Regions from separate parts of the Streptomyces sp. SP17BM10 genome, predicted to be linked through region 1. Evidence: riboswitches for the same ligand, from Rfam matches in the RefSeq annotation. Region 1 holds a riboswitch; the other holds the start of a gene.

Region 1 (5,661 bases):
TCGCACCGGCGAGCCGGGCCGCCGTACCGTCCGACTCCGACCTCGAGGTGATCCGGCTCGACCCCGACGCCGCCCCACCGGGCGGCACGACCACCGTGCACGGCTTCGTCGCCAACCGCGGCCCGGACACCACCGCCTCGCCGTTCACCGTCATCGTCGACCTGCCGCCGGGGGTCACGGCGCAGGGCCCGTACTTCCCCGAGGACTGCCAGGTGCTCCCGGGCGGCCGCCGGGTGCGCTGCGCCTTCCGGGCCGGCCTGCCGCAGGGGCGCACCGCGACGGCGCTCGTCAAGGTGCGGATCTCCCCGACCGTGAAGCCGGGCCCGCTGCACGGCGGGCGGGTCGAGGTGCTGAGCCCGAACGACCGGGACCCGCGCGACAACCGGCAGCCGTTCACGATCGAGGTCGTCGAGACGGCTGCCGGCTGAGGACTCGGACCGGTGGTTACCGGTACACGCGGACGTAGTCGGCGGCCATGGTGATCGGGGTGGTCCCCTGCGGCGCGGGGTGGTACTCCCCCGCGCTCACCGACAGGTTGAGGATGAGGTACGCCGAGAAGTTCGCGCCGACGCCCTTGCCGTCCGAGAACACCTTGACGCCGTTGACGTACCAGTCCACCGAGTTGGCGCCGTAGTGGGTGCCGATGGTCACCCACTGGTCCTTCGCGACGGCGCTCGCGTTGGTGTAGTAGTCGCCGTTGCCCGGGTTGACGTGGTTGGTCAGCTCCAGGAGGTTCGGGTTGTCGGGGTGGTACTCGAAGGAGTCGACCTCCCCGTTGCCGTTCTTCCAGGTCCACAGGGCCGGCCAGGCGCCGGTGCCGGCCGGCAGCTTGACCCGGGTCTCGGCGTAGTCGCCGGTCTTGACCTGGAAGCCCTCGCTGGAGCCCTCGGTGGTGAGGAAGCCGGTGTTCCAGGACCGCTTGCCGTTCTCCAGCGTGTTGCTGCCGGGGGCGGCGGTGAAGGTGGCGACGCCGTTGGCCACGCCCACGTTGTTCCGGTCCAGCCAGTCGAGCTTGTTGTCGTCCGGATTGTGGTTGCCGTACTTGTACGAGCTGCTCTTGTCGCCGACCCAGCGCTGGCCCCAGTTGATCGGGCCGTTGAACTCGTCGGACCAGGTCAGCGACTTGCCGGCGATCGGGGAGGACGGCGCCTGGGCGCTCGGGCTCGCGGTCGCGCCGGGGGTGGCACTCGGCGTGGGGGTGGCGCTCGGCGTGGCCGTGGCCGTCGCCGTGGGGGTCTGCGCGGGCGTGGCCGACGGGGTGGCGGTCGGGGTGGCCGACGGCGCGGCGGTCGGGGCCGCGGCCTTGGCGACGACCAACTGCTTCGAAGGCAGGTTGTGCCACGTGCCGCCGAGGTCCTGCCAGAAGCCGAACTCGGTGTACGTGCCGGCCGCGAGCGTACGCGCGGCGCTGGTGAAGGTGTGGCCCGAGGGGCAGATCGACACGTTGCCGGCGTTCCCGGGGAAGTCGAGGTTGTGACCGGCCGCGTCACGCACGCCGACGCCGACGGTCTTGGCGACGAAGCAGGACGACGAGTGGAGGGTGAGGGTCGCCGTGGCGGCCCGGCCGGCGACCATCGTGGCCGGGGCGAGCCAGTCCTGGGTGACGGTGGGGCCGGTGGCCGCCTGGGCGCCGGGCGCGGCCTGGAGGCCGAACAGGCCGGCGCCGGTGATGGCGAGCGCGCCGGTGGCGGCGAGGGCGGCGGTGCGGCCGCGGTGGGACGGGCGGGCGTGACGCGGCGCGCGGCGCCGGGCAGGCTGGTGCATGGGGTGTCCTCTGCGACGCCTGCGAGGTGAGCTGTCGGGTTCGGGCTGAGAGGTCGCCCGGCCGCCTGTGGGAGCGGCTTCACCCCAAGCCGCGGCCCGGACGCACGGAGGCGTGCCGGGTCGTGGCGCTGACCTTGGTTCCCCCGCTCCCGTCCGCTGTGGTGCTCGGTTGCCCGCCGTCGGGTGGACGGGACTCGGCGTCCCGGCGGCGGGGTCCGCGGGGCGGACGACCGTTGCAGGCTAGGCAGTCGGTCCGTGAACGGACAACTCGTCGCGGCCGGTTGTCGCGCAGCTCACAGTCGTGTCGATCAACTACGGTGCGCAGTGGATCAGTTGGCCGGCCTTCCGGGGCCCCCGGATGATCACGGATCGCCGGGACGCGCTGACGCAGGTCCGGGCCGCGGACGATCGGGCCGGCCAGGCGCGGGTGAGCAGGGACGGCCGCCAGGCGGGCGGCGCCTGCGGGGCGGGCGGCAGCGCGTGTGGCGGGCCCTGCGGGGTGACGGTGACGGGGGTGCGCCTTCACTGGCAGTGGCCGTGCGAGCGCGCCCGATCGGATAAATTGGAGGTCCGACATCCACCGCCGTGCACAAGAGCACCGCGCCCCTCCCGCAGAGACGAGGAACCGCCCCGCCATGACCGCGCCCCTGCCCGCCTTCGCCGGCCGCACCTACCTCTTCCGGGCCGACAACGGCGCGGCCTTCCGCAACGCCTACTCGGCCGACGGCAAGCGGCTGCGCTGGGAGGGCCTCGGCGAGTCGGCGGGCCAGTGGGAGGACGTGGCGCTCCACGTCGCCGAGGTCGCGCCCGAGGTGTACTTCGTCAGCTGGACCGAGCAGAGCGGAATCACCGTCAGCCACGTGATGGACCTGGTCCGGCTGACGGTGCGCGCGTTCTGGACCTTCGAGGGCGAGGGCGGCCGGGTCGGCGAGCTCCACACGGGGACGCTGGAGCGGCTGGCCTGAGCCCGCCCGCCCGGTCAGGGCGTGGGGCCGTCAGGCTGTGGGGGCCGTCAGGGCGTGGGGGCCGTCAGGCCGCGGGGGCCGGCGGGTTCGGCTGGTTCGGGACCTTGAGGTGCCCGGACAGCCACTCCAGCGAGGACGGCAGCAGCTTGCTCCACGTCTCGAAGTTGTGGCCGCCGGTCTCCAGCATGCTGTACGAGACCTTCATCGGGCCCGGGCTCCGCACCGCGTCGATGAACGCCTCGGTGTCGCGCTTGTAGTCGCCGTCGCCCTGCTTGGTGCCGGCCAGCAGGACGGACGTCTTCGGCTGCGGCAGGTTCTCGAGCCGCCACATCAGGTCGGCCTCGTCGCGGCGCTGCCGGCTGCCGCCGAAGAGGTCGCCGGTGGTCGGGTCCTCGGCGGCGCGGTAGTAGCCGGAGAGGGAGACGGCGGTCGGAAAGACCTCCGGGTGGCGCATGGCGAGCTTCAGCGCGCAGTAGCCGCCGGTGGAGTTGCCCATGAACGCCCAGGCCTGCGGGTCGGCGGAGACCCGGAAGCTCGCCTGGATCGCCGAGGGGACGTCCTTGGTGAAGTACGTGTCGGACTGTGCGCCGCCGGGGACGTCCTCGCACTCGGTGTCCTGCGGGAGCGCGGGCGAGGGACGCATCAGGACCATGACGGTCGGCTGCATCCTCCCCTCCTGGAGCAGCTTGAGCGCCGCGCCCGGGTAGTTGAACCGCGTGATCAGGTTCTCCGCCAGCCCCGGGAAGCCGGTGCTGACGATCACGGCCGGGAACTGGCGCTGCGCGTACTCGGGCTGGAAGTACTGCGGCGGCAGGTAGACGTAGCCCTCCGTGGAGAGCCGGGTGACTTTGCCGTCGATCCGGACCTTGCGGATCTCGCCGGACTTGGCGGGCTCGCGGCCCATCGCGCCGCCGCCCTGGACGGAGGCGTGGCCGATCGTCTCGACGAGCAGCCGGCCGGAGGCGTCCGCCTTGTTGTGGATCACCACCGGGCCGTTGTCGCCGCCGGTGCCGAGGAGGTCGTCCCAGCTGCTGTAGAAGGAGAAGTAGCTGTTGGCGACGAGGCCGAGGGCGGCGAGCACGGTGAGCTGGGTGGCGAGCAGCGCGCCGATCCGGCCGAGCACCGCCTGCCAGGTCTTCCTCGCGAGCCTGGGCCACAGCCAGACCGTGCCGGCCGTCATCAGGACGGCGATCAATACGGTCAGCGCCAACACCTTGTGGCTCGTCAGACCCATGTCCTACTTGCTCCCACGCCTCGAACTCACGTCCCCGCGGCTAGGACATCCGGGGCACCTCCCCGGTTCCCCGTCGGGGCGCGATCTTCCACCCTAGCGGGCTGGAGCGGCACGTCAGCATCCCCGTCGGGCCCACCTGTGCCCGTCGTCGTCGGCGTCGGGCCCACCTGTGCCCGTCGTCGTCGGTGTCGGGCCCCTGCCGGCCGTGGCCCTCGAGGAGCGCTGACACGTAGCCGCTCAGGTCACCCGGCTCCACAGCCGTAGTCCTCCCGTGAGTTCGCGCATGCAGCGGGCGCCCAGCTCCTGAGGTGAGCCGGGGCCAGTCACAGGGGCGTCGGAGAGGGCCCACTCCTCCAGGGCGACCCGGATCGCCGCGGTCGCCGCAGCTGCGGCGAGGCGGAGCTCCAGCGCGTCCGCGCCCGCTGGGCAGCGGTCGGCGAGGACGCCGCGCAGCCGCTCTTCGGAGTCGGCGTGGACGCGCTGCCAGGTACTCGCGAGGCGGGGGTCGCGCAGCAGGCTGCGGGTCCAGTGCATGGCCTCGGCCGCGGACTCGTCGGCAGGCGTCAACGAGGCGACCGCCGAGCGCTCCAGCGCCTCGCGCACCGGCAGGTCGGCCGAGCTCTCCGCGAACAGTTCCACCCACCGCTGCCCGCCGGCCGCGAGCAGCGGCGCGACGGCGTCCTCCTTGAGCGAGAAGTACCGGTAGAAGGTGCGCAGGGAGATGCCCGCAGCGTTGGCGATCTCCTCGGCGGTGGTCGCCTCGGCGCCTCGTTCGGCGAAGAGCGCGGCGGCGGTGCGGGCGATGTCCAGCCGGGTGGCGTCGCGGCGGCGCTGGGTCAGGGAGGGGCGTCCGGTCACGGGCTCAGCGTACGCGCCTTCATGCCAGGGAGACCGATCACGTCATGGTGGCATGTCGAGACTTATTGGCATGTCATGCCAGAAAGGCGTACCGTGCCTCTCGAGGTCGAGAGACCCCGGGAACGAACGGAGTACCCCCATGGATCGCTTCAGTGGACGGAACGTCCTGATCACCGGCGGCGGCTCGGGCATCGGCCAGGCCACCGTGCACCGGCTCCTCGCCGAGGGCGGCAGAGTCGTCGCGGTCGACGTCAGCGCGGACGGCCTGCAGAGGACCGCGGACCGCGCAGCCTCCGACGGCACCGCCGACCGGCTCACCACCGCAGTACTGGACATCTCGGACGAGCCGGCCGTCGTCGCGGGCGTCGCGGAGGCCGTCGCTGGCCTCGGTGGACTGGACGTCCTGGTCAACGCGGCCGGGATCCTGCGGTCCTCGCACACCCATGAGACCAGCCTGGAGTTCTGGAACAAGCTCCTCGCGGTGAACCTCACCGGCACCTTCCTGATGACCCGCGAGGCGCTTCCGGCACTGCTCGCGGGCGGCACGGGCGTGGTGGTCAACTTCAGTTCCACGTCGGCGAGTTTCGCCCACCCGTACATGGCCGCCTACGCCGCGACCAAGGGCGGCATCCAGTCCTTCACGCACGCCATCGCGTCGGAGTACGCGAAGCAGGGCCTGCGCGCGGTGTGTGTCGCGCCGGGCAGCATCGACAGTGGCATGACCAACAACCCGGGCCTGCCGGCCGACGCCGACTTCAGCCTGCTGGCCAAGCTCTCCCCCGCCATCGGCCAGGGCTTCGCGGGACCGGAGACCGTGGCGGGCGTCATCGCGATGCTGGC
Region 2 (5,661 bases), on a different contig from region 1:
TGCGGCGGGCCCGGGCGGGGCGGCTTCCGGCCTGCTCGGTGCCACGGGTGTCGCGGTCGTCCAGGAAGCCCCAGTCGCGGTCGTGCGTGGTGGAGGTACTGCTCATGTCCCCGGCCCCTGTTCGTCTCGTCCCCTGCTGACGGTCTCATTCTTGTGGGGCGGGGTGGTGCGGCGGCATCCGGAGACCTGGCGGATCGGGGGTGGGGTTAACCCCCCGTGCCCACCGTTTCGCCCGTACCGCTCCCCCGCCACTCGTCGGCGAGGAGCGAGTACAGGTACGAGTCGGACCAGATGCCGCCCTTGAGGACGTCGTGCCGGATCCGGCCCTCCCGCTGGAAGCCGAGCTTCCCGAGCACCCGGACGGAGGCCGTGTTGTCGACGTCCACGGACGCGGCCAGCCGGTGCAGGCCGAGGCGGTCGAAGGCGAGGACGCACAGCAGCCGGGCGATCTCGCTCCCGTAGCCGTACCCCCAGACGTCCCGGCGCAGCACGTACCCGAGCTCGGCGGACCGGTACGGGCCGACGGTGAGGGCGGCCTGGCCGATCGGCGGGGCGTCCGCCGGGTCGTCGTCCGCGCCGGGCCCGGTGTGGAGGGTGACGGCCAGCCGGTAGGTGTCGCGCTCCTCCTCCATCGCCCCCTCCAGGTAGAGGGCGAGCTGGTCCGCGCAGTCCTCGCGGTCGCGCGGCTCGAACGGGAGGTACCGCGTGACCTCCGGGTCGCCGAACAGCGCGTGCAGCGCGTCCAGTTCCTCCGGGGTGTGGCGGTACTCGCGGATGGCCAGCCGGGGGCCGGTGAGACGTACGGGGACCATGGCTGCCGACCCTACCCCCGACCAGCGGTTACCGTTCGAGCTATGAACGACGAAGACCTGCGGCTCGCCCCGCGCACCAGGGCCGCCGACCTGCTCGCCTGGGCGGCGGCGGAGGGCCGCACCCCGGTGGCCGAGGCGCCGGTGCGCGCGGTGCTGGCGCTGCTGGAGCTGGGCGAGGGCAGGATGCGCGACGGCTGGCCCGAACTGACCTCGGACGCCGTGGAGCACCTGCTGTACGAGCGGCTCCACCTGTACGTCCAGCCCGCCCCCGACGACGACCCGTTCGCGTACGGCGAGGCCGTACGGCTCCTGGTCGACCACCAGCGGGCGGCGAAGCGGCTCAACGCCAAGCGGCAGGAGCGGCTGCACGCCGAGGCCGAGTGGCAGGGCGAGGTCGCGGCGGGACTGCTGCGCCGGGCCGACCTGGTGACGTGGCCCCGGCTGTACGCGGTCCTGCTGCGCGCGCACGGAGTGGACGTCGCGGACGGGGAGGCGGTGCGGGACTGGCTCGCCGGGTTCCTCGAACTGGCCGAGGAGGAGCGGCTGGACGCGTTCGGCGCACTGGCGGAGGCCGGGTGGCTGGACGAGCCGGACGAGCAGGGCTGGGGCCCCGGCCGGGTGCTCTCGGTCGGCATGGCCACGGACGGCGCGCGGCGGCTGCTGGAGCAGGGCCTGATGCGGCGCAGCTACCGCAACCTCGCCGAGCTGAACGCGCTGGGGCGGCCGATGCCGGACGAACTGGCCGGGGACTTCGGGCAGTTCGAGGACGCGGCGGTGGAGGCGGCGCTCGCGCTGTTCGGCGAGTGGACGGTGCCGGGACTGCCACGGCTGCTGGTCGAGGAGTTCCCGGAGCTCGCGCCGGAGCCGGGGTCGGCGGAGATCGAGGCGTACCTGGCCCGGTTGCCGGAAGCTCCGGAAGGATCGGAGGCGTCGGAGGTGCCGGAAGGGGACTGAACCGGGAAGGCCCCGGCCGGTGACGGTCGGGGCCTTGCTCTTCGGCGGGGGTTCAGGGGTTGAGGCCGCGCTGCTGGAGCCAGGTCTCCGGGTCGACCGGGGCGCCGCCGCCCGGGCGGACCTCCAGGTGCAGGTGCGGGCCGGTGACGTTGCCGGTGGCGCCGACCTTGCCTATCTGCTGGCCGGAGGTCACCTGGCCGCTGCCCTTGATGATCGAGGAGAGGTGGCAGTACCAGATCTCGGTGCCGTCGGGCAGCGTCTCGACGATCCGGTAGCCGTACGCACCGGACCAGCCGGCCGAGGTGATCGTGCCCTGGCCGACCGCGAACACGGCGGTGCCGGTGTCGGCGGCGAAGTCCAGGCCGGTGTGCAGGTGCGCCCAGTAGCGGGCGCTCTGGCCGTAGTGGGCGCTCAGGTTGTAGTCGCGCACCGGCAGCGTGAGGGCGGCGGCCTTGGCCTTCTCGGCGTCGTCGGCGGCCTTCTTCGCCTCGGCCTCCTTGGCGGCGGCCTTGGCCTGTGCCTCCTGCGCGGCCTGCACGCGGGCGCTCTCCTCGGCGGCGGTGCGCTGGCCGTCGGCCTGCTGCTGGATGCGGGCGGCGAGCGCGAGGCCGGGGTCGGCGGAGAGCGCGACCGGGGCCTCGTCCGGGGCCTCGACGGCGGGCGCGGCGGCCGGGGTCGCGGAGGCGAAGCCGGTGGCGCCCAGGGTGGCGGCGACGGCGGTGACGCCGAGCAGCGGGGAGGCTCCGCGGGTCTGACGCGGCATCCGGTGGCGGTTGGCCTCGGCCTCCGGGGCCGGGAACTCGTCCTCGACCGGACGGGGGTGGTCGAGGAGCTGGGTACCGGCGGCAGGGCCGGCGGGCTGTGCCGGGGTGTGCGTCGACGCCACGGAGGCGTGCTCCTTTCCTTCCTTCGCGCCTACCGGGTTAGCTGACGGGTTCGGAGCAGGAAGGTCTCCTACGGCCGGGCCGGGGCCCCGCCGATTCACCCCAAGGAACGTGGTTCCCCGGCTCCCTGACCTGCCCGGAGGCCGGCCGGCGGGATTAGGCGACGGCGCACGGTGCCGTCTGGGTACGGCGTTTCGACCGCGCTGCGTTATCAAACGTTAATCCTAGGACGCCCTGATTCCAAGCCGTCCGCCCGGGACGGCCGACAACCGGGCGGGCGGCTTGTGCCCTATGACTGATTTGCGCCTCTTGCCCACCCCTGACACCACTTAACGTGATCGGGCGTCACCGCACGGCGGCCCGAACGGGCCCATCTGAGTACCCCTACTCATGTGCGGCGGGCCCGGCCGCCGCGATCCTGGCGCCATGAACGCACCGATGCAGTCCCGCACCACGGCCGCGTACCACCTTCAGGCCGTGCTCTCCTTCGCCCTGTCGGGCACCGCCCTCGCCATCGGGATCGCCTACCTGCCGGTCGGGGCCTGGACCCGGGCCTTCCTCGGGATCGGCCTGCTCTACACCGTCACCTCGTCCTTCACGCTCGCCAAGGTCATCCGGGACAGGCAGGAGACGAACGAGATCGTCACCCGGGTGGACCAGGCCCGACTGGAGAAGCTGCTCAGCGAGCACGACCCGTTCAAGGTCGAGGGGACCTGAGGACGCGGGGCGCCCGAGCGGCGGGGGCACCCCAGGGGCGGGGCTGCCGCTCGGCGCTGCGGCCTCTTCCCATCGGAGTAGGCCGGCAGCTTGACGGCTAAGGCTATTAGCCTTAGCTTTATGGCTATCGGCAGCACCGCCGGTAGCCACCGCAGCAGCGGACCGAGGAGGCCCACCATGAACGGCACCACCACCCCGGACACCCAGTACCTCGACGTTCCCGGCGGCCGGATCGCCTTCGACGACACCCGGAAGGGCGACGGCACCCCCGTCGTCCTCCTCCCCGGGATGCTCGACAGCCGCCGCTCGTACCGGCACCTCGTCCCGCTGCTCACCGCCGCCGGCCGCCGCGTCATCACCATGGACCTGCGCGGCTTCGGCGAGTCCTCGATCGTCTGGGACGACTACGCGCCGGGCGCCATCGCCGCCGACGTCCTCGCCCTGCTCGACCACCTCGGCATCGAGCGGGCCGTCCTGGCCGGCAGCTCCTACACCGGGGCGACCGTCGTCAAGGTCGCCGGGGACGCGCCCGAACGGGTCGCCGGGATCGTCCTGATCGACGCCTTCATCGAGAACCTCCCGCAGAACGCCCTCATGCGCGGCGTCGTCCACGCCATGGGAACGGTCGTGATCAACTGGCCGGCGTTCTGGGGGTTCTACCACCGCAAGCTCGCCTACCCGGGCGCCAAGCCGGCCGACTTCGACGCGTACGTGGCCGGGCTCGTCGACGCGCTGCGCACCCCCGGCCGCAGGACCGCCACCCGCGGCCACGTCCGCGGCGACTCCTCGCCCGTCGGCTGGAGCGCCGCCGTGCGGTGCCCGGCGCTCGTCCTCATGGGCACCAAGGACCCCGACTTCCCGAAGCCGGAGGTCGTCGCCGACCGGCAGACCGCGGCGCTCGGCGCCCGGAAGGTGATGATCGACGGGTCGGGGCACTACCCGATGGCCGACAACCCGCAGGCCGTCGCCGACGCCCTGCTGCCCTTCCTCGCCGAGATCGCCTGAGCACCCTCCCCGGATCGAAACAGAGAGACCGAGAGACCGAGCCATGCCCCGAGTCGGACTGACGCCCGAGCAGGTCGTCGACCACGCCCTCGCCCTCATCGACGACCAGGGAGCGGACGGCCTCACCCTCGCCGCCGTCGCCGCCCGGGCCGGCGTCGCCACCCCCTCCCTGTACAAGCACGTCAGCGGCGGCCTCGCCGAACTCCGGCGGCTCATCGCCGTCCGCGTCACCGAGGAACTGGCCACCCGGCTCGCCGACGCCGCCGTCGGCCGCAGCGGGGACGACGCCGTCGCCGCCGTCCTCCGCGCGTACCACGCCTACGCGACGGAGTACCCGCACCGCTACAACGCCCTGCCGCAGGCGCCCCAGGCGGACGACGACCTCGACACGGCGGCGGCCCGGCTGGTGGGGGTGATCGTCGCGGTGCTGCGGGAGTACGGCCTCGCCGGCTCCGAAGCCATCCACGCCGCCCGCACCGTCCGCTCCCTGGCCCACGGCTTCGCCTCCCTCTCGATCACCGGCGCCTTCCAACTCGCCGAAGACCTCACCGTCACCCACGACCGCCTCATCACGACCCTGACGAGCGGCCTCCACACCTGGCCGAAGGCCTGAGTCGGGATCGAGAAGTCGCCGGGACCGACTTCTCGCGCGGGGCGGCGGCAGGAGCCCGCGGGGCGCGGCGGAAAGGACCGTCTTTGTCCGGCGCCCCGGGTGCGTCGGACGTCGGCAGGGGCGGGTTCCTGGGTGAGGAGAGAAGGTGGCGGGGGTCGGGAGGGCGTATGACGTTGGTGTGGGTGAGGGGGCGGTTTTGCCGGGGGTTAGTGTGGCGGGGCTGACTGGGGGGTCATGATCGGGGCCGCCCACCGTTGTTCTGGTGGAGGGCTTGGTGCGGCGCTGGTACGGGCGGCTGCTGGACGGGGACGTGCGGGCGGGGCGGGACGCGCTTGTCGTGCTGCTCGGGCTCACGGTGCTGCTCGGGCTGTTGCCGCTCGCCCTGCCGTACAGCTGGCCCCCGTCGGCGCTCGTGCTGCCGCTCGTCGTGGGCGGGCTCGTGCTGCCGCGCGGGCGGTTGCTGGTGCTCGTGTGCGCGGCCGTCGCGGGCAGTGCGCTCGGGGCCGCGCTGCAGGACCCACAGTGCGTGCGGCTCGGGGTGACCCTCGTCCTCGCCGCCACCGGGGCGACGGTGCTGGTCGCGAACCGCTTCCGGCACCGGCTCGGGCTGCGCGGCACCCAGGGCGACTCCATGCTCCTGGAACTCGCCGAGCACACCAGGACCCTCGCCCGGCTC

What was found. A riboswitch is a leader RNA that binds a small molecule or an ion and turns the genes downstream of it on or off. The one in region 1 is predicted to bind cyclic di-AMP.
Region 2: linked by a shared signal. The riboswitch ahead of PUR71_RS14980 (M23 family metallopeptidase) and the one ahead of PUR71_RS31745 (glycoside hydrolase family 16 protein) in region 1 are both predicted to bind cyclic di-AMP.

Annotation. Positions count from the first base shown of each region.
Region 1 covers NZ_JAQYXB010000661.1:233,096-238,756, forward strand. The annotation lists gene PUR71_RS31740 (hypothetical protein) at 1-428, shown strand, start outside; gene PUR71_RS31745 (glycoside hydrolase family 16 protein) at 445-1,764, opposite strand; cyclic di-AMP (ydaO/yuaA leader) riboswitch at 1,766-1,938, opposite strand; gene PUR71_RS31750 (MoaF-related domain-containing protein) at 2,400-2,729, shown strand; gene PUR71_RS31755 (alpha/beta hydrolase) at 2,794-3,963, opposite strand; gene PUR71_RS31760 (TetR family transcriptional regulator) at 4,201-4,821, opposite strand; gene PUR71_RS31765 (SDR family NAD(P)-dependent oxidoreductase) at 4,961-5,661, shown strand, end outside.
Region 2 covers NZ_JAQYXB010000565.1:20,447-26,107, forward strand. The annotation lists gene PUR71_RS14965 (sensor domain-containing protein) at 1-106, opposite strand, end outside; gene PUR71_RS14970 (GNAT family N-acetyltransferase) at 207-812, opposite strand; gene PUR71_RS14975 (hypothetical protein) at 855-1,766, shown strand; gene PUR71_RS14980 (M23 family metallopeptidase) at 1,819-2,652, opposite strand; cyclic di-AMP (ydaO/yuaA leader) riboswitch at 2,665-2,823, opposite strand; gene PUR71_RS14985 (YiaA/YiaB family inner membrane protein) at 3,077-3,367, shown strand; gene PUR71_RS14990 (alpha/beta fold hydrolase) at 3,545-4,372, shown strand; gene PUR71_RS14995 (TetR/AcrR family transcriptional regulator) at 4,416-4,985, shown strand; gene PUR71_RS15000 (PP2C family protein-serine/threonine phosphatase) at 5,248-5,661, shown strand, end outside.